Regions from separate parts of the Peribacillus sp. NPDC097225 genome, predicted to be linked through region 2. Evidence: riboswitches for the same ligand, from Rfam matches in the RefSeq annotation. Region 2 holds a riboswitch; the other holds the start of a gene.

Region 1 (10,496 bases), on a different contig from region 2:
AATTCTGGTTCGACAAACTATGTCCATTAAGACAACGGCGATTATTGATGAAGATTCCGTTGGCAGGACCCTTCATCAAGTTGTATGAAACGTATTTTTTTGCAAGTCAGTTCAGCGGTCTCCTCGCTGGTGGACTTTCTATTAATGAGAGCATTAAATTATTCTCCGTAAACCAGCAGCAACCATTTTATCAAAAGCTTTGCTCCATCATTAAAGATGATTTAATGGAGGGCAGGTCGCTAGAAACCATCTTTCAAGAGCAACCGTACTTTGATAAGAACTTGTCGATTATCGCAGCGAATGGACAAAAGTATGGCAGGCTTGATTCTGAGTTACTCCATTACAGCCGTTTTTTATTGGAAAAGATTGAAGAGAGGATGAACACCATCATGAAAGTCATACAACCTCTTCTTTTTTCTATAATCGGGCTATTGATTATTTCTATTTATATGGCTGTCTTATTGCCGATGTTTTCTCTACTAGATGGAATATAAGGTACAAGAAAAAATGGGAGGTGAATCTGCTCAGAAAATAATTGAGTGCATTCTTTTTATTTTCGTGATTAGCAGATTAATATGAAGAAATATTTAAACGAAAAAGGCTTTACGTTAATTGAAATGCTTATTGTATTGCTCGTCATCTCGATTCTGCTGATTATCACCATACCGAACATCACGAAGCATCAATCGACCATCCATTCTAAGGGGTGTGAGGCTTTTGTCAAAATGGTTCAGGCCCAAGTCCAAGCTTATGAGATAGACAATTCCAAGTTGCCTTCTGGTATTAATGATTTGGAAACTCAAGGATACCTTAAACAGAAATCCTGTCCGAATGGGGACAGCATCAGCATTGACAATAAAGGAAAGGTTACAGTCGTTGAGTAGAAAATTTGGGGAGGATAGCCCTTCCTCCGGAGGATTCACCATGTCCGAGACCCTGATTGTCCTTGTGGTATTTATTCTATTAAGCACTCTAGGCCTTAACCTATATCCAAGTTTTTCAAAGGGAATGCAAAATAAGATGTTCCTTAATCAATTGAATGAAGATATTTTTTATGCACAACAGTATGCAATAAGTCACGAAAGCTTGATTTATTTCTATGTGGATAACGATATTTACACGATTTACTCTTATAAGGAAGAAGTGATACTAGAGAGAAAGATACCGCCGGACGTACAGTTCATGAATGGGACATTAGGGGCTTCTTTTTATTTCAATCAATATGGAAATGCTTCAAAAGCCGGTACGATGACCATTGATACTTCAAAGGGGAAATACAAGCTGGTGGTCAATATCGGTAAAGGGAGGTTCAGGATTGAGAAACAGTAAAGGATACGTCTACTTAGAAATGATAGCCTCTTTTTCCATTTGTGTATTCCTAGTGATTTCCATGCTTCCTATTCTTGAAGATTCGATGTCCAATCGTAAGAACGTAGTTTTGAGGGCGGATGCCCATCATTTGCTGTATGAAAGATTGTTGGCATATATGGATGGGGAAATACAGGCTATCCACGAAGAAATTACGTACCAGGAAAAATCGTATGAATTGACCTGGAATGTCCAAAAGGAGTTTCCGGATATGGTTGAAGGATGTGTCCGATATGAAAATGCAAAGGGGAAGTATGAATCGATTTGTGATGTTGCGAAAAAGTGAAGGGTTTACCATGATTGAAATGCTCTTTTCCTTAATGATCCTGCTGACCCTTTCCCTTTTTATCCTCCAGTTTTTCTCAATCATTCAATCCCAGATAGGAACAAAAAATAGAATACATCCTAAAGAGTGGGAGCTCTTTACGTTGCAAATGCAACAGGAAGTCAGAAGCTCCAAAAGCCAGGATGTTGTGGGGAATAAATTATATTTACTTTCAGGAGAGGATTTGTCTTTAATCGAGCAATATAATGACAAGCTTAGAAGACGGGTTAACGGGGAGGGCCATGAGGTCATACTCCAGAACATTTCGAATGTGAAGGTTGAAAAGGATGGCAACGTCATCGTACTCAATATAACGGATAAAGCAGGTCAGACCTTTATACGAAGGTTCCATCCCTTCATTAAAAGTGAGTTGGTGGCTGATGAATAATCAAAAAGGAGTCATATTCCCAATGGTTATGATTATAGCTAGTGTTTTTATCATGTTCACGATACTGATGGTTGATCAATTCGTTATTGATAAAAAATTTTATAAAGAAGTAGAAGAGACCTTACTTTCCGATCACTTAGTGCATCTGGCCGTTAATGAAGTGACAGCCGAATGGGAGGATGAGGTACCCAAAAGCATTCAGGGGGAAATCGCCTATCCTAATGGTGATGTTCACTATAGGTTAACGAAGCAGGATGTGCGATATGCCTATATCGAATTTTCTTCTATCACCAAAAATAAGCGAGCAGGCCGAATCATCATTCTATATGATAAAAAACTAGGTAGAGTGATAGAATGGATAGAAAAACTGAAGGACTAACATGTCGATTTATGGTGAACGAATATGGAATACGAATATGGGGCATACTTGGTCATGGGTGATAATGTATGTCTACGAACGCTTATATCAAATATATTACACAGCAAATCGTACAGTATTTCAATTTAACCAAGAGAGAAAGAAAAGAAAAGCGCCGTCATCGGAAAGAGGATAAGGAGCCTAGAGTTTCTCACTGGTTTGGGATTGTCCCTTTCGCCGTGTCCATGTTCATTAAAAAAGTCAAAAAAAGAAAGCAGATGTCTTGAATTCATAGACATCTGCTTTTCTTAATGACCGGCTTTAGAGACCATTATGCTAATGATTGGTCGGATAAATAGAATAGCCCGCCATTGATGATGGTAATTTGGATATTTGGCTCATATTGGGCTTGCAATGCCTGTTTCTCAGTAAAATAGCTTTCGCTTTTATCTTCCATATCCTTATAAAAATGTTCCAATAGATTCAAGTCTGTCTGCCACCGTTCCATCGCTTCTTCCGCCCAGGTATGATCATCATTCTCGAAGCTTTTACGAATATATGTATCGAGTCTGGATAGCCCGCTTTTAGGCATGATCAAGGGGGAAAGTGTAAAAGAATAATCCGGTATTTTGGGAGTGACCTTGACCGACAGGAGACGCTCATGAAATCCTTCTATGAATTCACCGGAAATTAAATTAAGTCCTATGGACATGAAGATATCTTTTTTTCTGTCACACTGATAAGAGATTTTTACATTTTGGGTGAGCCAAGGAAAAAGTGGACTTTGGCCTGTCTTTAAGGGAGGCCTATCCTCAAAAAGCCTGATGAAACCTGCCAGCCTCTTGGTCGACTGGATAATTTGGTGGAGCCGTGGCGAACCAAAATGAATGATTTCCCCTTTCAAATCAGGCGGTGCCAGTTCGGGATGGGTGATTAACGTAAGCATGCCAGGATTCGGTATCCCACCGGTTTTTTCGAGATAGTGCCAATAAAAAGGTCTGTTCATGAGTTCCTTATCCATTTCGATCGTTAACTGAACAGTGAGATATGAAGAGGTATTTTCCAACACCTCACATGCGTTGGATTGAAAGTAGGTTATTAAAAAATCATGAATTTCCTGTTGCTGCATGGATTTCACCATCCTTCATAGCTTGTGCGAACTGAATCATGGAAGACAAATTATCCATTTTAATTTTCATTTCTCCTTCTGATTTGGACTCTCCGACAACATCAATTAAATATTCCTCGATATTGTTAATATCCAACTTCGTTAAAATATCATCCAGTTCTCCAATTACCTTTTCAAATAAGTGGATTTTTTCATATAGCAATTTCAAAATATGCTCTTCGACTGTATTTTTAGTGGCAAAGTTATAAATCATGACGTCTTCTTCTTGACCAAGTCGATGAATCCGTCCAATCCTTTGTTCCAACCTCATTGGATTCCAAGGCAAATCAAAATTGATCAAGTGATGGCAAAACTGTAGGTTGATTCCTTCTCCTCCGGCTTCGGTGGCAATCAATACCTGGATTTTCTTCTGGAATAGTTCCTTCATCCAATCTTTTTTACCACGCTTAAACCCTCCGCGGAATGGAACGGATGAAATGCCATGCTGTTGCAGGTACCATTGTAGATAAAGCTGTGTAGCACGATATTCGGTGAAAATAATGACCTTGTCATCAATTTTCTTAATCAGTTCCAAAGCCTTCTCTGCCTTTGAATTTTGTTCGGTGAGGTTTACTTTCTCAAACAGATCATCTAATCTTGCTTCAAAGTCAGCCGATGGTTCTTTGTATTTTTCCTTCATATTCTTCAATGTATAGTAGACTGCTTCTCGGCTGCTGCATGCTTCCCTTTGAAGGGTGAGTGAAGAAAAAGCACTTCCTTTTGTTCCGTCTGATATTGGTTTAAACTTCGTTACGGCATCATACAAGGCTTGTTCAGTTGGTGAAAATTCAATGATGATCGTCTCTACACGCCGCTTCGTCCATTCAATTCCAGTATCGGCACGTCGGTTTCTTATCATGACCGTATTGACAAGCTCCTTTAAGTGCTCATCTTCTAGAATGTTCCGGCCTTTCCCTTTGTATTTTTCGGAAAAGAGTGCGGCATTTCCTAGGTGTCCAGGCTTTAATAATGAAACGAGATTAAAGATTTCCTCGATTTTATTCTGAATGGGTGTAGCAGTCAGCAATAAACAGAATTTCTTTTTAAGATTTTGGACAAATTCATAATTTTTCGTTTTATTATTTTTAAGTTTATGAGCTTCATCAATAATGATAAAGTCATATTCTTGATTGAAAATGATATCCCGATGGGGGGCTCGCTTAGCCGTATCGATGGAGGATATGACGATGTCGCATGATTCCCATACATAACTCTTCCTTTGAACGACTGCAGGAATATGAAACTTCGTATTCAGTTCGAAAGCCCATTGGGTGACAAGTGATGCGGGTACAAGGATCAAAACCTTTTTAACCAGTCCCCGAATCATATATTCTTTTAAAATCAATCCAGCTTCGATAGTCTTACCAAGACCGACCTCATCAGCCAATATGGCTTTGCCATTCATCTGTTCAACCACCTGACGTGCAGCCTCTAATTGATGGGGAAGGGGAGTCAGTTGTTGAAGGTGCTTAGGCGCTTGTAAGCCTTCGAAATCAGGAATAATTAGGTTCTCTTCCATTTGGATGGCCAGTTTATAAAGATCCCAATTTCCCCATGGACCGTCGTTTTCCATCTTTTGCAGAAATTCATCATTCCAATCAGAACTGAAGGATATATTGATTTTCATTGATTCTTGCTCCTTCTTAAAACATAATTTTCTTAGTTTCTTTAGACCATGAACTTTTTTATAGGTTAATAAAATCTTTCTCCACGAAAGTTATTGCAGAGTAAAGTATCTTAGGGTAGGATGTAAATATATTTAGAAAATTGCAATAGTAATGAAGTTAGAAGGAAAATATTCTTCTTGGATAATAATTTTAGTTATTATAGTATTAGCATTTGGATAGTGCTTTATCCAAAGATCAACAATGAGCAGATTGGTACCCATTTCACGCAAATGGATGACCATCAGGTGGGGAATTTTCAGTCTTTTCCATCAATATGCGGGTGAGGATAAGGGGAGAGACTACCATCTACATATGTAGCGCCGAAGGAGCAAACTTAGCAGTGAATCTCTCAGGCAAATGAACTCTTATCGGACGCGACTCTGGAGAGCGCCAATTATTTAATGACGGCCACCAAAGGGGAAAACCTATAATAATAGGTAAACTTTCAGGTTTCAGGACAGAGAAAAAGCCATTTTGGCTTTCTCTGTCCTTTTTTGTGTCTTTTTTTTAAGGAATATCAGGTGAAAGAGAACAAGCAAAAAAATTGAAGGAGGTCATTTTTTGAGCGATTTAAAAAGAACGCCATTATTCGAGGTTTACAGTGAGCACGGTGGAAAAACGATCGATTTTGGTGGGTGGGAACTGCCCGTGCAGTTTACCGGCATAAAAGATGAACACGAAGCTGTGCGTACAAGAGGTGGCTTATTTGATGTGTCGCATATGGGAGAGATTGAGGTAAAAGGTTTCGGGAGCCTTTCCTTTTTACAAAAGATGTTGACGAATGACGTAGCCAAGCTGAAACAGGGCGGAGCGCTATACACAGCCATGTGTTATGAAAATGGGGGGACCGTGGACGATCTTATCGTTTACCAAAAAGCGGAAGAGGATTATCTGCTTGTGGTCAATGCAGCCAACATCGAGAAAGACTTCAATTGGCTTCAGGCGAATGGTATGGAAGGTGTCAGCATCAATAATGTTTCAAACGATTATGCGCAACTTGCTCTGCAGGGTCCTCGAGCGGAGAAAGTATTGCAGAAGATTACCGAGCAAACCGATTTAAGCACAATTGGCTTTTTTAAATTTAAAGAAGATGTCCACATTCATAATATATCCACGATGGTTTCACGTACAGGGTATACGGGGGAAGATGGTTTCGAGATATATTGCCGAAGTGAGGATGGTCCAGCCCTCTGGAGAAAAATTTTGGAAGCTGGTAAAGATGATGGGATACAACCGATTGGGCTGGGAGCCCGTGATACCCTTCGATTCGAAGCGAAACTACCGCTTTATGGTCAAGAGCTTTCGCCGGACATCACCCCAATCGAAGCGGGGATTGGTTTTGCGGTTAAACCGGATAAGGCGTCAGACTTTTTTGGAAAAGCCGTGCTTGCCGAACAAAAGGAAAAAGGGGCACCACGTAAGCTTGTTGGAATCGAAATGATTGACCGGGGCATACCTCGGCATGGCTATAAAGTATATAACGGGGAGAAACTCATTGGCGAAGTGACGACAGGGACTCAGTCACCAACATTGAATAAAAATGTAGGATTGGTCCTTATCGATAAGAATCACTCAAGTCTATCCACGGAAGTCGAAGTGGAAATTCGCTCTAAAAGACTGAAAGCCATTGTTATCCAAACACCTTTTTATAAAAATACACGAAAATAGAAGGGAATGGTCCATAAGATGAAACATCGTTACTTACCGATGACAGAGCAGGATAAAAAAGAAATGTTGGAAGTTATAGGGGTCATATCCGTCGATGATCTCTTCAGCGATATACCAGAAAATGTCCGATTTCAAGGTGAATATGACATAAAACCAGCAAAATCAGAGCCAGCTTTAATGAAGGAACTATCAAAACTGGCTTCCAAAAATGCGGATTTGAAAAACTATGCATCTTTCCTTGGGGCTGGTGTGTATGATCATTATTCACCTGTCATCGTCGATCACGTCCTATCCCGTTCGGAGTTTTATACAGCCTACACTCCCTATCAACCGGAAATTTCTCAAGGAGAGCTTCAGGCCATCTTTGAATATCAAACGATGATATGTGAATTGACGGGTATGGAGGTTGCGAATTCCTCGATGTATGACGGTGGAACAGCCTTAGCTGAAGCGGCCATGCTTGCTGCCGGACAAACGCGCCGGAAAAAGATTTTATTATCATCTACTGTCCATCCTGAATCAAGGGAAGTGGTGAAAACCTACGCAAAGGGTCAACGGGTGGAGGTCATCGAGATTCCTCATAAAGACGGAGTCACAGATATTGCTGCTTTAAAAGACCTGGCTTCGGATGATATTGCAGGCGTCATCGTACAGTACCCCAACTTCTTTGGACGCATCGAGCCGTTGAAGGAAATGGAAGCAATCATACATAACGTGAAATCGATGTTTATCGTATCGAGTAATCCGCTTGCACTTGGTGCATTGACTCCGCCGGGAAAACTCGGTGCCGATATCGTGACGGGTGATGCTCAGCCATTCGGCATTCCAGCCGCATTCGGCGGACCTCATTGCGGATATTTCGCGGTCACGAAAAAACTGCTACGGAAAGTGCCGGGCCGTTTAGTCGGTCAGACAGTGGATGAGGATGGAAAACGGGGCTTCGTACTGACGCTCCAAGCACGTGAGCAACATATACGCCGTGACAAAGCTACATCCAATATTTGTTCCAATCAGGCATTGAACGCATTGGCAGCCTCTGTAGCCATGACTGCTCTAGGGAAAAAAGGCGTCAGAGAAATGGCCGTCCAGAATATTCAAAAAGCCCATTACGCAAAAAAGACGCTCCAAGCACAAGGAATTGAAGTGGTCTTTGAAGGACCTTCGTTTAATGAATTTGTCATTAAGTTGCCTCTTCCCTACAAAGATATCAATAAGAGGCTCTTTGAAAAAGAAATGATTGGTGGTTTTGACCTGGGCTCCGTTTATCCCGAGTTGAAAAATCATATGCTAGTGGCTGTAACGGAACTAAGAACAAAAGAAGAAATCGATGCATTTGCGCAGGAACTGGGGGATCAACTATGAATAATCAAGATCAATCACTCATTTTTGAAATCAGTACAGCCGGTCGAATCGGGTATAGCCTTCCTGAAATGGATGTAGCGGATATTCCACTAGAAGAAATCCTGCCTGTGGAATATATACGTACGGAGGAAGCCGAGCTTCCGGAAGTTTCCGAGCTTGATATCATGCGTCATTATACGGCTTTATCCAAACGGAACCATGGAGTGGACTCTGGGTTTTATCCACTCGGCTCCTGTACGATGAAATATAATCCGAAAATTAATGAAAATGTCGCCAGGTACAATGGTTTTGCCCATATCCATCCATACCAGGACCCAGAAACCGTCCAAGGTGCTCTAGAGTTGTTATTTGATCTTCAGGAACATTTGACGGAAATTACAGGAATGGATCAAGTGACCTTGCAGCCTGCTGCCGGGGCGCATGGTGAATGGACTGGGCTCATGATGATCAGGGCTTTCCATGAAGCGAATGGAGATGTAAACCGTACGAAAGTCATCGTCCCCGATTCGGCCCATGGAACGAACCCGGCTTCGGCAACAGTTGCCGGACTAGAGACGATTACGGTAAAATCCAATGAATTCGGGCTCGTGGACCTTGAAGACTTGAAGCGAGTGGTAGGACCAGATACAGCAGCATTAATGCTTACGAATCCAAATACATTAGGCTTATTCGAAGAGGATATCCTGGAGATGGCACAGCTTGTCCATGACGCCGGTGGAAAGCTTTATTATGACGGGGCTAACCTGAATGCTGTTCTTTCCAAAGTGCGTCCAGGAGATATGGGTTTTGACGTTGTTCATTTAAATCTCCATAAAACATTCACTGGACCCCATGGCGGAGGAGGACCTGGTTCAGGTCCGGTTGGGGTGAAGTCGGATTTAATTCCCTATTTGCCTAAACCGATCGTGACAAAAGAGGGCGATCAGTTTGTCCTTGATTATGACCGTCCACAATCCATTGGAAGGGTCAAGCCCTATTATGGGAACTTCGGCATCAATGTAAGGGCTTATACGTACATAAGGTCAATGGGACCGGATGGACTTAAGGCCGTTACGGAGAATGCCGTCATCAATGCAAATTATATGATGCGACGTTTGGAACCATTTTTCGATTTGCCATATAATCGCCATTGTAAGCATGAATTTGTATTGAGTGGTCGGAGGCAAAAGCAGTTGGGAGTCCGTACATTAGATATTGCGAAAAGACTACTTGATTTTGGGTATCATCCACCAACCATATATTTTCCGTTAAATGTAGAAGAAGGAATGATGATCGAACCGACGGAAACGGAGTCAAAAGAAACACTGGACGCTTTCATAGATGCAATGATACAAATAGCCAAGGAAGCCGAAGAAACCCCTGAAATCGTTCAGGAGGCTCCCCATACCACGGTTATTAAACGCCTGGATGAAACATTGGCCGCTAGAAAACCAATTCTTCGTTATCAAGCATGATGCTGAAAAAACCCCTGCCAGATGGCGGGGGTTTTTTATTTGGTAAAATTCATATGTATCTCGGGAAATAACATGCTTGGCCTGTTAAGCATGAGTTCCCTATTGAACAGTATGATATGTTTCAAAACCGGATAAGATGTAAGGTTTAGGCAATTGGGCCTTATTTCTTCGCCTTGATCTTCCCTGTCCACATTTTGAAACCGCCTTTTAAGTGAAAAAGTTCCCTGTAGCCTTTTTTATATAGCATGGCTGCCGCTCTTCCGCTAATGATTTCACTTTGAGCATACAAGTATACAGGCTTGTCCTGCCTAATTTCCACTAAGCGGGTCTTCATTTGTGTCATAGGGATATTTCTTGCCCCTAAGATATGTCCATTATCAAAATCATTAGGTTCCCGTACGTCAATTAATTGAACTTTTCTGTAATTAGCGATAAATTCTTCCTGTGTTAAGGTTTTAACGATTTTACGTTGACGGAACCAATTAAATAGTGAATATGCAACGATGGCTACTATGATGATAATCAGTGTATATAAGATATCCAACCATAAAAACTCCCTTCTACCTAAACGAATACAGACAATGTCTATTATATAATTGGTTTCTCCAATAATCAAAAAAAATTTTATAAATATTTGGTGGAATAGCTTACTTTCTTTTTTACGTTGCTAAACTCTGGTAAACTACTACTTGTGAGTTTTTTTAGAGGGTTTAATAAGCCTACGTGAAAAGAGGGGTA
Region 2 (10,496 bases):
AGAGGGTGCCGACTATGTCACGACCCAATTACGGGTCGGGCAGCTGGCTGCGAGGGCGCTTGATGAGAAAATTCCGCTGAAGCATGGGGTCATCGGTCAGGAAACGAATGGACCAGGCGGGTTGTTCAAAGCATTTCGGACGATTCCTGTCATTCTTGACATCGCCCGGGAGATGGAAGAGATTTGCCCGAATGCCTGGTTGATCAATTTCACGAACCCTGCCGGCATGGTCACGGAAGCGGTTCTGCGTCATAGCAACATCACTAAAATCGTCGGTCTATGCAATGTGCCAATCGGGATGGAACGTGGTGTCGCCGAGTTGATGAAGGTGGAACCGGACCGGGTGCGAATTGATTTCGCCGGATTGAACCATATGGTATACGGGTTGGATGTATTCGTGGATGGAAAGAGCGTGAAAGAGGAAATTATCGATATGATTTCAGACCCGGATAAAGCGGTGACGATGAAGAATATCCATGCGATGGGATGGGAGCCAGAATTCCTTCGTGCATTGAATTTATTTCCTTGCCCATATCACAATTATTACTACAAAACGGGAGATATCCTGGCTCAAGAGCTGAAGGATGCAGAAAATGGGGAAACAAGGGCTGAGGTCGTACAAAAGCTGGAAACGGAACTATTTGAACTATATAAAGACGTCGATCTAGACATCAAGCCACCACAACTTGAAGAACGGGGCGGCGCTTACTACAGTGATGCCGCGGTTCGGTTGATCCATTCCATGTATACGGATAAACGTGATATACAGGCGGTCAATACGATGAATTATGGTGCGATTGAAGGCATCCCGTACGATTCAGCCGTTGAAGTGAGCTGTGTGATTACGAAGGATGGTCCAAAACCGATTACGGTAGGTGAATTACCGGTAGCCGTTCGCGGACTCGTCCAGCAAATTAAGTCCTTTGAAAGGGTGGCTATCGAGGCTGCCGTAACAGGCAACTATGATACGGCCCTGCTTGCGATGACCATCAACCCACTAGTTCCAAGTGACCGGGTGGGGAAATTGATTCTGGATGAAATGCTCTTGGCGCATAAGGAATTTTTGCCGCAGTTCTTCGAGAATAAGGAATTACAAGGAAGTTTTCATGATTGAAGTGCTGGTCAATGCTGATGATTTCGGGTTTTCGCGGGCTGTGAATTACGGCATATTGAATAGCCACAAAAATGGAATAGTCAATTCGGCGACCATGATGATGAATGCAAAAGCGACCGATCATGCCATCAGAATTGCCAAAGATCATCGCACGCTTAAGGTGGGCATCCATCTTGTCCTGACATGGGGACGGCCGCTGCTACATGATGTGCCTAGCCTTGTAGACAGAGAGGGAAACTTCAAAAAGCAAGATGAGGTATATGGGAACCCGGGTAGTATTTCCTTGGAAGAGTTGGAGAGGGAATGGTCTGCCCAGATTGATAAATTCATCGATTTGGGGATGATGCCGACCCATTTTGACAGTCATCATCATGTCCATGCGATCCCGGCCTTTTGGCCGGTCGTGAAAAAGCTTTCCGCCCATTATGGGCTACCAGTCCGAAAAGCGGGACCCCATTTTCAGGACATTGAAACAGTGACCGATACATTCCTTGACGATTTTTATGGGGAAAAGGCGGCCGTCGATTACTTTCAAACCCTTAACGAGCGGATTAGTGAGGGCAAAAGCGTGGAGGTCATGACCCACCCAGCCTACCTGGATGATGATTTGCTCCAGCATTCCTCCTACAATCAAGAAAGGCTCAAGGAAACGGCCATCTTGATGAAAGCCACATTGCCAGAAGGATTCATTCTCCGGTAATGATCGGTTCAGGAAGGCCCATTAAGACAAAAAAAGCAATCGGTCTCAGTTTTCACTGAGGTCCGATTGCTTTTTTTTATACTTCTTTAACCACTACGGGTTTAACTTCGCCAACTACCAGCTTCTTGAATGCGAGGCTGACAACCATCATCACGATAAAGTTCACAGCCAAGGCGATGATTCCGACATTCAGATCCTTCGCCGCTTGTGGCAAGGATGGGAACAGCGTGCCGATTGTCGATTGGCTGATGGTGATGTAGGTGACGATGGCCAGTCCACAGATGATACCCGCTATTGCCCCATATTTATTGATAAAGTTCTTCTTTTTCAGGCTGAATAACAGGGACGGGAATAGTTGTGTAATGAAGCTATATCCCATCAAGATCAAAGCAGACATCGTTTCTCCGCCGTTTAAGGTGAAGTAAACGGATATGAGTGCAATCACGGGAACGAGTAACTTGGCCAAACGTACCACATGCCGGTCTGATGCTCCAGGATGGAGTTCCTTATAGACATTTTTCGCTAGGAGCGTAGAGACGCTCATCAACAGCATCGATCCTGGCACTAATGCCGTCAACATGCCAGCCGCACCGATGACTCCTATAAACCATGGATCAAAGGTCTGTATCGCAAGGCGCAATAAGGAAAGGTCCGCATCGGCACCTTCCAGTCCCGGCACTTTCAAAATCGCTGCAAATCCTACAAAAAAGACAAATAGTAACATGAGCGTATACAGTGGACTGATGATGGCATTTTTACGAAATGTTTTTCCGCTCCGGGCCGTATAGACGGCACTGAATACTTGGGGCCACATGTAAAAACCAAATACGAGCAAGATGACGGTCGAGATGAACCATGAAACGCTAAGACCTTGTTCTGGCAGCGTCAGGAAACCTGGTTTGGCGGCATTTATGGTCTCAAACATCGGTTGAAGACCACCAAAGTAATGAATCGGAAGATAAATGCCCAGGAATGCGATGATGACGATCATCATGATGTCCTTGATGACGGCTGTCCAGGCTGATCCATGAATGCCTGAAATCATGACATAAATGGTCAGGCTGATAGCTCCAAGCCACACAGCGGTGGACATGGAAATGGCGCCATATGATGCTTCGGAAACAATGATCCCTAAGCCTTTGAGCTGTACGACGACGACCGGAATCATCGATACCACGCCGACAAGGGCAGCAAGAATCCCTAGAGTTGGGCTCTTGTATTTGCTTACGAAGAAATCGGATTGTGACATAAGCCGATTTTCTTTTGCGTATTTCCAAATGGCCGGAAGTAGCCAATAGGATAATACATAAGACAAGGTAATATAAATGAGGACGTATAAAGCGGGCGCACCCTTTCCATAAGCCCAGCCGCTTCCTCCAAGGAAGGAGAAGGTTGTGTAAATTTCCCCTGCCATCAATAGAAAGACGAATATGGCGCCAAAACCGCGGCCGCCCACCGTCCATTGTTCCAGGTTCATGTCTTTTCCTTTTGTCGAACGGATCCCAAGAAAAATCGATAAAAGTAAAAATGCTAAAATAATGATAAGAGCAATATTCATTCTTCTTCACCTTCCCGGTTCCTAGGATCCAACTTATACATGACGGCTAGAGTGACGGAAGTGAGCACGACCCACATCGCCATCCAAAACATATAAAAAGGCATCCCCAATACATAAGGTTCTACTTTATTAACAAAAGGAAGAAACCCTAATATGCCGATAAAAGGAACGAGTGTAAGAATATATAATACTTTCATGAAGCAACCCCTCCATTCTAAATACGTTTCACAGATTATGATGTTTTTCTAAAAAAATGTTTCCGTAATACCTAGTACCTTACACTAATTCGATAAAAAAATTAATAGTGTGGCAGAAAAAAATATTCGTCACGCTTCATTTTACTCTCTCATTTAATCACAGGAAAATGGGATAGGAAGGTAGACTTCCGTATCCCAAAATTCCTCGTTCATTTTTTTCGATAGTTATATATGACAACTAAAAGAATGAACCAAAGCGGTGTCAGCAATAATGACGGCCTGGTCGCTTCAGCAAACAGCATGACGATCAAGATGAAGACAAACAGCCCTAAGATTACATAGTTGATGAAAGGTGTTAAGGGAGCCTTGAAAGTGGACGTAGCCCTTAAGTCCGGCCGTTTTTTCGTATACCGGATATGGGAAATCAAGATGATGCTCCAGACCCATAGGAAGCAGATCGCACTAATCGTTGTCACGATGGTGAAAGCTTGCTCCGGTATGATTTTACTTAATAATGCCCCAATGGAGACAACGATGGTGGACGTAACCAATGCATTGCTCGGAACAGCACGTTTATTTAATTTCTTAAGTTTAGCAGGTGCTTCGTTATTGTTGCTCAAGGTATAAAGCATGCGGCTTGTTGAAAACAATCCACTATTCCCGGCAGAAGCGGCGGATGTCAACACGACGAAATTGATAATCCCTGCAGCAACCGGAATCCCGATCAAGGCGAAGACCTCCACGAATGGGCTGCTTGCGGCATCGAGCTGTGTCCATGGATTGACACAAAGGATGACGGTGATGGCACCGATATAGAAAAGCAATATCCGGACAGGGATCTTATTGATCGCTGACGGGATGTTTTTTTTCGGATTGGCGGTTTCGGCCGCTGTCACCCCAATGATTTCGACACCAACAAAGGAGAAGACGACTAGCTGTAGGGAAAGCAAAAAGCCGGATGCGCCGTTCGGGAACATGCCCCCATGACTCCAAAGGTTGTTGAGGGAAACGGTTCCTGTATCGGTTTGGAAGCCAATGATGAGTAAGACAATTCCCACAACGATCAAGGCGACGATCGTGATGACTTTAATGAGGGAGAACCAGAACTCCAATTCTCCGAATAGCTTCACGGTCAACAAATTCAATCCTAGTAGAATCACCAAGCAGGCAAGTGCAGGGATCCATTGCGGAATGTCGAACCAATATTGCATATAGACCCCGACAGCGATGATATCGGCCATGGCCGTCATGATCCAACAGAACCAATAGGTCCAGCCAGTCACGAACCCAGCCCACGGTCCGATGTATTCCGTGGCGAATTCGGTGAATGAGGAATATCCCGCGTTGGACAACAGCAATTCCCCTAAAGCCCTCATGACGAAAAACAAGGCAATCCCGATAATCAGATACGAAAAGATAATGGAGGGTCCCGCCAACTGTATGGCTTTTCCGGATCCCAAAAATAACCCGGTCCCGATGGTTCCTCCTATGGCGATGAGTTGTACATGTCGATTTTTCAAATCCCTTTTCAATTCTTGTTTAGCCAATTTGTGCGCCCCCGTTGTTATAATTCTTGAATGTGAAGTGCATGGTCCGTTGATTCCAATCGATCACCAGGGCAATGAATCTGTCCAGTTTAGTAGCGATTTCACTTCGTTTTTTTAGTGATGATTGAAAAAAGACAATAAAAAAAGAGATTGGAAGCTACCAATCTCGAAAGGTTAAAGAATAACAAATATTCGTTACTCTTCTGTCCTTTTGCCTGAGATTGTGAATCCTTCGGCGCTGCACGTGTGTACAGTCTCTCCAGAAGCTGCTCCTGCTATAGTGTGATCCATAGCATTCATCGCTTGCTTAGTATGTGGTTGTCAATAAATGATCGCTGTGAAAGATGAAATTCTTTTTGGTAACTCATTTATTCTTTTAAAATAATAATGGAATTCTATCACTATTTTGATTTTGGGTCAAAGGGATATAATGTAAATGTGGTGGGGGTGAATCTATATGACCAGTTTGATGCCCAAAAACGATGCGAACCCCGAATCAGTTTGATAAGGACATTTTTTCATAGTCCCTTTTAAGAATGGCCATGATGATTTCGTCCGAATATTTTCCGTTGAAATATAAAGACTCTCGTAAAATCCCCTCTTTGATAAAGCCAACTTTTTCATAGGCTCTAATTCCACGTAAATTATGGCTGAATACTTCCAGTTGCAGACGATTTAAAGCCAATTCCTCAAAAACAAATGTTAAAACAAGTCGGATAGCTTCTGTACCATACCCTTTGCCCGTTAATTCAATGGCATTCATCGAAATTCTAAATCCTGCCTTTTTGTCCTCTTCGTCCATATCAGAGATGGATAATTCCCCGATCATTCGATCGCTTTCGTTTAAGCAAATGGCTAGATCATGGCGTGATGGATCTTCACGTACATTCTTTATATGACATTGAAGCTGCTCTAAAGTGAATATAGATTTTGTTCCTGTCATATACCGTATCTCCTCATCCTTTGTATTTTCTAAAAGGATAGGTGCATCCGATTCTTTTAAATAACGGAGATAGATTCTTTCTCCTATTAATTTCATTTTCTTTTCACCTCCGTCGATACTTACTATCAATAGTACATAGGATTCCTTCACCCGTATAGGGAAAGAACCATTACCACTCATGTCCTCCTATCCATTACTTCTAGAAGGCCAAAAGTGTTTTTCCTAAAAGTACATTTGTATTTCTACGGAATATTTATTATTATAAGATAAGGAAATGCTTTTGTGGGTAGAGTACTTTAGGAAGCATTGTAAATCTATTAAATTACTTATCTTAAATAAGGATTAGAGAATCGTCATTTTATGCTTGTACATCTGGGGGAGTTATCATGTCAAATAAAGAATTAACTAGAGGGCTGGAGGCACGTCATATTCAGATGATTGCCTTGGGCGGTACGATCGGTGTTGGGTTATTTATGGGATCTGCCAGCACAATTAAGTGGACCGGCCCCTCTGTCATGCTGGCGTATGCCATCGCGGGACTTTTTATCTTTTTTATCATGCGTTCGATGGGGGAAATGCTGTACCTGGAGCCTACTACGGGCTCATTCGCAACGTTTGCGAGTGATTATATCCATCCATTGGCAGGATTTGTAACTGCTTGGAGCAACTGGTTCCTATGGGTGTTGGTCGGCATGTCTGAAATCATTGCCGTAGGATTATATATGAATTTTTGGTTCCCTGAACTGCCGGCTTGGATTCCGGGAGTGGTGGCCATGGTCATCCTTGGCGCCGCTAACCTCATTTCCGTCAAATCCTTCGGTGAATTCGAATTCTGGTTTGCACTGATCAAGATCGTTACCATCATCTTGATGATCATTGCCGGTCTAGGTCTTATCTTTTTCGGGATAGGGAATGGTGGGGAGGCAATCGGCCTTTCCAACCTATGGGCTAATGGCGGTTTCTTTACGGGGGGATGGAAAGGTTTCTTCTTTGCCCTTTCCCTTGTTGTGGCATCTTATCAAGGCGTTGAACTTATCGGGATCACTGCAGGTGAAGCAAAGGATCCGAAGAGGACCATTACTAAAGCGATCCAAACGATCATTTGGCGTATATTAATCTTCTATATCGGCGCGATTTTTGTCATCGTCACGGTATTTCCTTGGAATCAATTAGATGAACTTGGAAGCCCGTTTGTATCGACCTTTGCCAAAATAGGCGTTACCGCAGCCGCGGGCATCATCAACTTTGTCGTGATCACGGCGGCGATGTCAGGATGCAATAGTGGGATTTTCAGTGCAGGGCGCATGCTTTATACCCTTGCCTTGAACGGGCAAGCGCCAAAAATCTTTGCAAAAATATCGAAAAGCGGAGTGCCGGCCTATTGTACAATCGCTGTCATGTTGGGCTTGGCCATTGGTGTTGTCCTGAACTACCTGGCTCCACCGGAAATATTCCTGTATGTGTACAGTGCAAGTGTGCTGCCCGGGATGATTCCATGGTTCGTGATTCTTATTAGTGAGCTTAGGTTCAGGAAGGTACGAGCTGAGGAAATGAAAAACCATCCATTCAAAATGCCTTTTGCCCCGTATACCAACTATGCAACGATTGCATTCTTACTATTGGTATTGGTCGGCATGTGGTTTAACCCGAGTACGCGACTCTCCTTGATTGTGGGCATCGTTTTCCTAGCAATCGTTGTAGCCTGTTACTACCTACTGAAAATGGATAAGCGGGTACCGTTAGACGTGAAGGCGAAAGAGGATGTATCTGCGTAATATAGAGTGTCGGAAAAAGTTATGCTTCGTGCATAGCTTTTTTTGTTTGACCGATATATGTAGGGGATTGACCGATAAAAGTGGCCAGTTGACCGATAAACCTTCCAACTTGACCGATAAAATGAGAAATTGACTGATATATGTAATTTATTGTAATGTTGGGCGCTTGAATATAAGATGAAGAGAAGAAATATACATAAAAGAAGGTGATTCGATTGAGAAAAGTGGAGAGGATTTTTAGCATTAATTCTCTGGTTAAGGAATTATGGGAAAGTCAGCCGGATATGAGATTCCTTCAATTGTTGGATTGGATAGAATCGGAGTACTCGAAACAGAATGGGGGATTTGGGCAAGGAAATTTGTTCAAACGGGATTCATATCAAGCCGAGGAGCCTTTTTCTTATATCGATTTATTTTATCTTGAGGACGAGCTGTTAGAGCAGTTTTTATTGCAGTTGGTAAAGGATACTAAGACTAGGCTTAGGCTTGAGAAGGTTCAGGCTGAAAAAGGGAGTAAACATTGGATTCAGCAATTCGTAAATAACAGGCAAGGGGAATTGAACCATCTTATTTTGATGAGTTCGCCTTCCTTGCTGACTTTCCTTGCTAAAGAGCGGTCCATCCAGTGGAAGTCCCCATTGCGGGAAACGGGTTACCAAGAATACAGAAATGAATTTTTGGAGCTTGAAAGTGTGAGGCGGGGCAGACGAATCGAGCTGGAGAAATATTGGCCAAGGATGGGGCCGCAATGGGATGGATATGCCACGGTGGCAGGGAAAGATGGTCAAAAAGGGTTTTTGCTAGTGGAAGCGAAGGCCCATTTGAAAGAAATGACTTCATCGATACGGGCAAAGGATCTGGACAGTAGATTCCTGATAGAGAGTACCATGAAGGAAACGATGGAGGCGATGGGTTCCCGGGCCCCTATGGAAGTCTGGCTGAACCGTTATTATCAGTTGGCGAATCGTTTGGCTTTTTTATATATATTGAATGAGAAAATGGGGATTCCAACGTGGCTGGTCCTTGTGAATTTTCTTAAAGATGATACCCATATACCTACCGGTTCTGTGGAATGGGTAGAACATTACCAAGAAGTTTTTAGCGAAATGGACATTACATCCGAATCGAATCCATTATTTGATAAGATCGTCACGGTCTATCCAAGTTGTAATTGATATGTGGAAAACTTAGGGAGAGCTTAATCCTCGGCTCTCTCTTTTAATTGGTACTTATTGACAATGGTAAAAATATGAATTATACTTTTAATTAACCAGTGGTCAACAAGGAGGATATCATGTCACCAAGAAAATCCGTTACACAGGAATTAACACGGGAAATGATAATGGACGCAGCACGGGATCTCTTTGTGGCGAAAGGGTATCAGCATGTTTCCATGAGGCAGATTGCGAAAGAATTAGGGTACAGCCATGGTGCTCTTTACTATCATTTCAAGAATAAAGCGGAGTTGTTTTACGCGTTAGTGGAAGAACATTTCGCCATGCTCGATCAAAAACTGGATGATGTGATGCACCAAGCCATCCCAAATGGGGAAAAGCTAGAGAACATTCTTTTGGGCTTCATTGAATTCGGGCTGACCCATCAAAGCCATTATGAAATCATGTTTTTGATCAAGGACGAAGAAGTACAGAACTTCATCAATCAAGGGCCACACAAAACCTATGAAAAATTCGCCCAGATTATTTTCACTTTATGTGAGAACAAAGTCTCCATCCAGCATATTTACAGCATCTTTTTATCCTTGCATGGTTTTGTCACGCATTATTGCCGTCATGTCACGACGTATGAGGAAGTAAAGAATCTAGCTGTGTTGCACGTGAAATTTTTAACAAAATCAATTAGCTGATTTTTTTTACCACGTATTGACCAGTGGTTAAATAAAAGGGAGGGCGTCCATTATGAAAAAAGCATTGGTAGTAGGAGCTTCAGGAGGAATGGGGTATTCAATCGTCAAGGAATTATCAAACAGGGGGATCTCGGTGACGGCCTTTGCACGCACCCGCAGTAAGCTAGAAAAACTTTTCGGAAATGATTCGAATGTGACGATCCATACGGGAGATCTATTTCAAGTGGAGGATTTAGAAAGAGCAGCCCAAGGTGTTGACGTCATATTCCAATCAGCGAACATTCCCTATTCAGAATGGGATGAGAAGTTAGTGGTCATGATGTCCAATATTATGGAAGTGGCAAAAAAGAATGAAGCGAAACTTGCCTTTGTCGACAATATTTATGCCTATGGACGCAGTTCAGGGAAAAGCGTGACTGAAATGACGGTTAAACATCCCCACACGAAAAAAGGAAGCATCCGCCTGAATGTCGAAAACCTGATTAAGGAATCAAACATTCCTGCAATCATTGTTCACTTTCCTGATTTCTATGGTCCCAATGCGGAAAGTTCTTTACTGCATTATACGCTTAATCATGTCATTAAAAATAAGAAGGCCAGTTATGTGGGCGACCAAAGCATTGCCAGGGAATTCATATACACCCCGGACGGAGCAAAAGCCATCGTTGAATTGTCCCTTAACGAAGAAGCGTACGGTCAGAACTGGAATATACCCGGTCATGATGTGATTACTGGAAAAGAACTAATCAAGATCATTCGCGACATAACGGATTATCAAAAAGGAGTATCCACCATTTC

The links. A riboswitch is a leader RNA that binds a small molecule or an ion and turns the genes downstream of it on or off. The one in region 2 is predicted to bind glycine.
Region 1: it holds a riboswitch for glycine, as region 2 does, so the genes downstream of both, gcvT (glycine cleavage system aminomethyltransferase GcvT) here and ACIQXH_RS17300 (amino acid permease) in region 2, are expected to answer to the same signal.

What each region holds. Positions count from the first base shown of each region.
Region 1 is NZ_JBIWDJ010000001.1:379,465-389,960, reverse strand. Features, by position in the region: gene comGB (competence type IV pilus assembly protein ComGB) at 1-494, shown strand, start outside; gene comGC (competence type IV pilus major pilin ComGC) at 576-884, shown strand; gene comGD (competence type IV pilus minor pilin ComGD) at 925-1,329, shown strand; gene ACIQXH_RS01915 (hypothetical protein) at 1,316-1,654, shown strand; gene comGF (competence type IV pilus minor pilin ComGF) at 1,602-2,081, shown strand; gene comGG (competence type IV pilus minor pilin ComGG) at 2,104-2,460, shown strand; gene ACIQXH_RS01900 (YqzE family protein) at 2,529-2,726, shown strand; gene ACIQXH_RS01895 (YqhG family protein) at 2,771-3,568, opposite strand; gene ACIQXH_RS01890 (DEAD/DEAH box helicase) at 3,546-5,234, opposite strand; glycine riboswitch at 5,555-5,649, shown strand; glycine riboswitch at 5,653-5,737, shown strand; gene gcvT (glycine cleavage system aminomethyltransferase GcvT) at 5,836-6,942, shown strand; gene gcvPA (aminomethyl-transferring glycine dehydrogenase subunit GcvPA) at 6,961-8,304, shown strand; gene gcvPB (aminomethyl-transferring glycine dehydrogenase subunit GcvPB) at 8,301-9,758, shown strand; gene ACIQXH_RS01870 (rhodanese-like domain-containing protein) at 9,919-10,302, opposite strand.
Region 2 is NZ_JBIWDJ010000007.1:83,988-94,483, reverse strand. Features, by position in the region: gene ACIQXH_RS17320 (6-phospho-beta-glucosidase) at 1-1,114, shown strand, start outside; gene chbG (chitin disaccharide deacetylase) at 1,107-1,814, shown strand; gene ACIQXH_RS17310 (sodium:solute symporter family protein) at 1,891-3,372, opposite strand; gene ACIQXH_RS17305 (DUF3311 domain-containing protein) at 3,369-3,569, opposite strand; gene ACIQXH_RS17300 (amino acid permease) at 3,779-5,116, opposite strand; glycine riboswitch at 5,310-5,389, opposite strand; gene ACIQXH_RS17295 (GNAT family N-acetyltransferase) at 5,613-6,155, opposite strand; gene ACIQXH_RS17290 (amino acid permease) at 6,446-7,834, shown strand; gene ACIQXH_RS17285 (hypothetical protein) at 8,050-9,009, shown strand; gene ACIQXH_RS17280 (TetR/AcrR family transcriptional regulator) at 9,129-9,698, shown strand; gene ACIQXH_RS17275 (SDR family NAD(P)-dependent oxidoreductase) at 9,751-10,496, shown strand, end outside.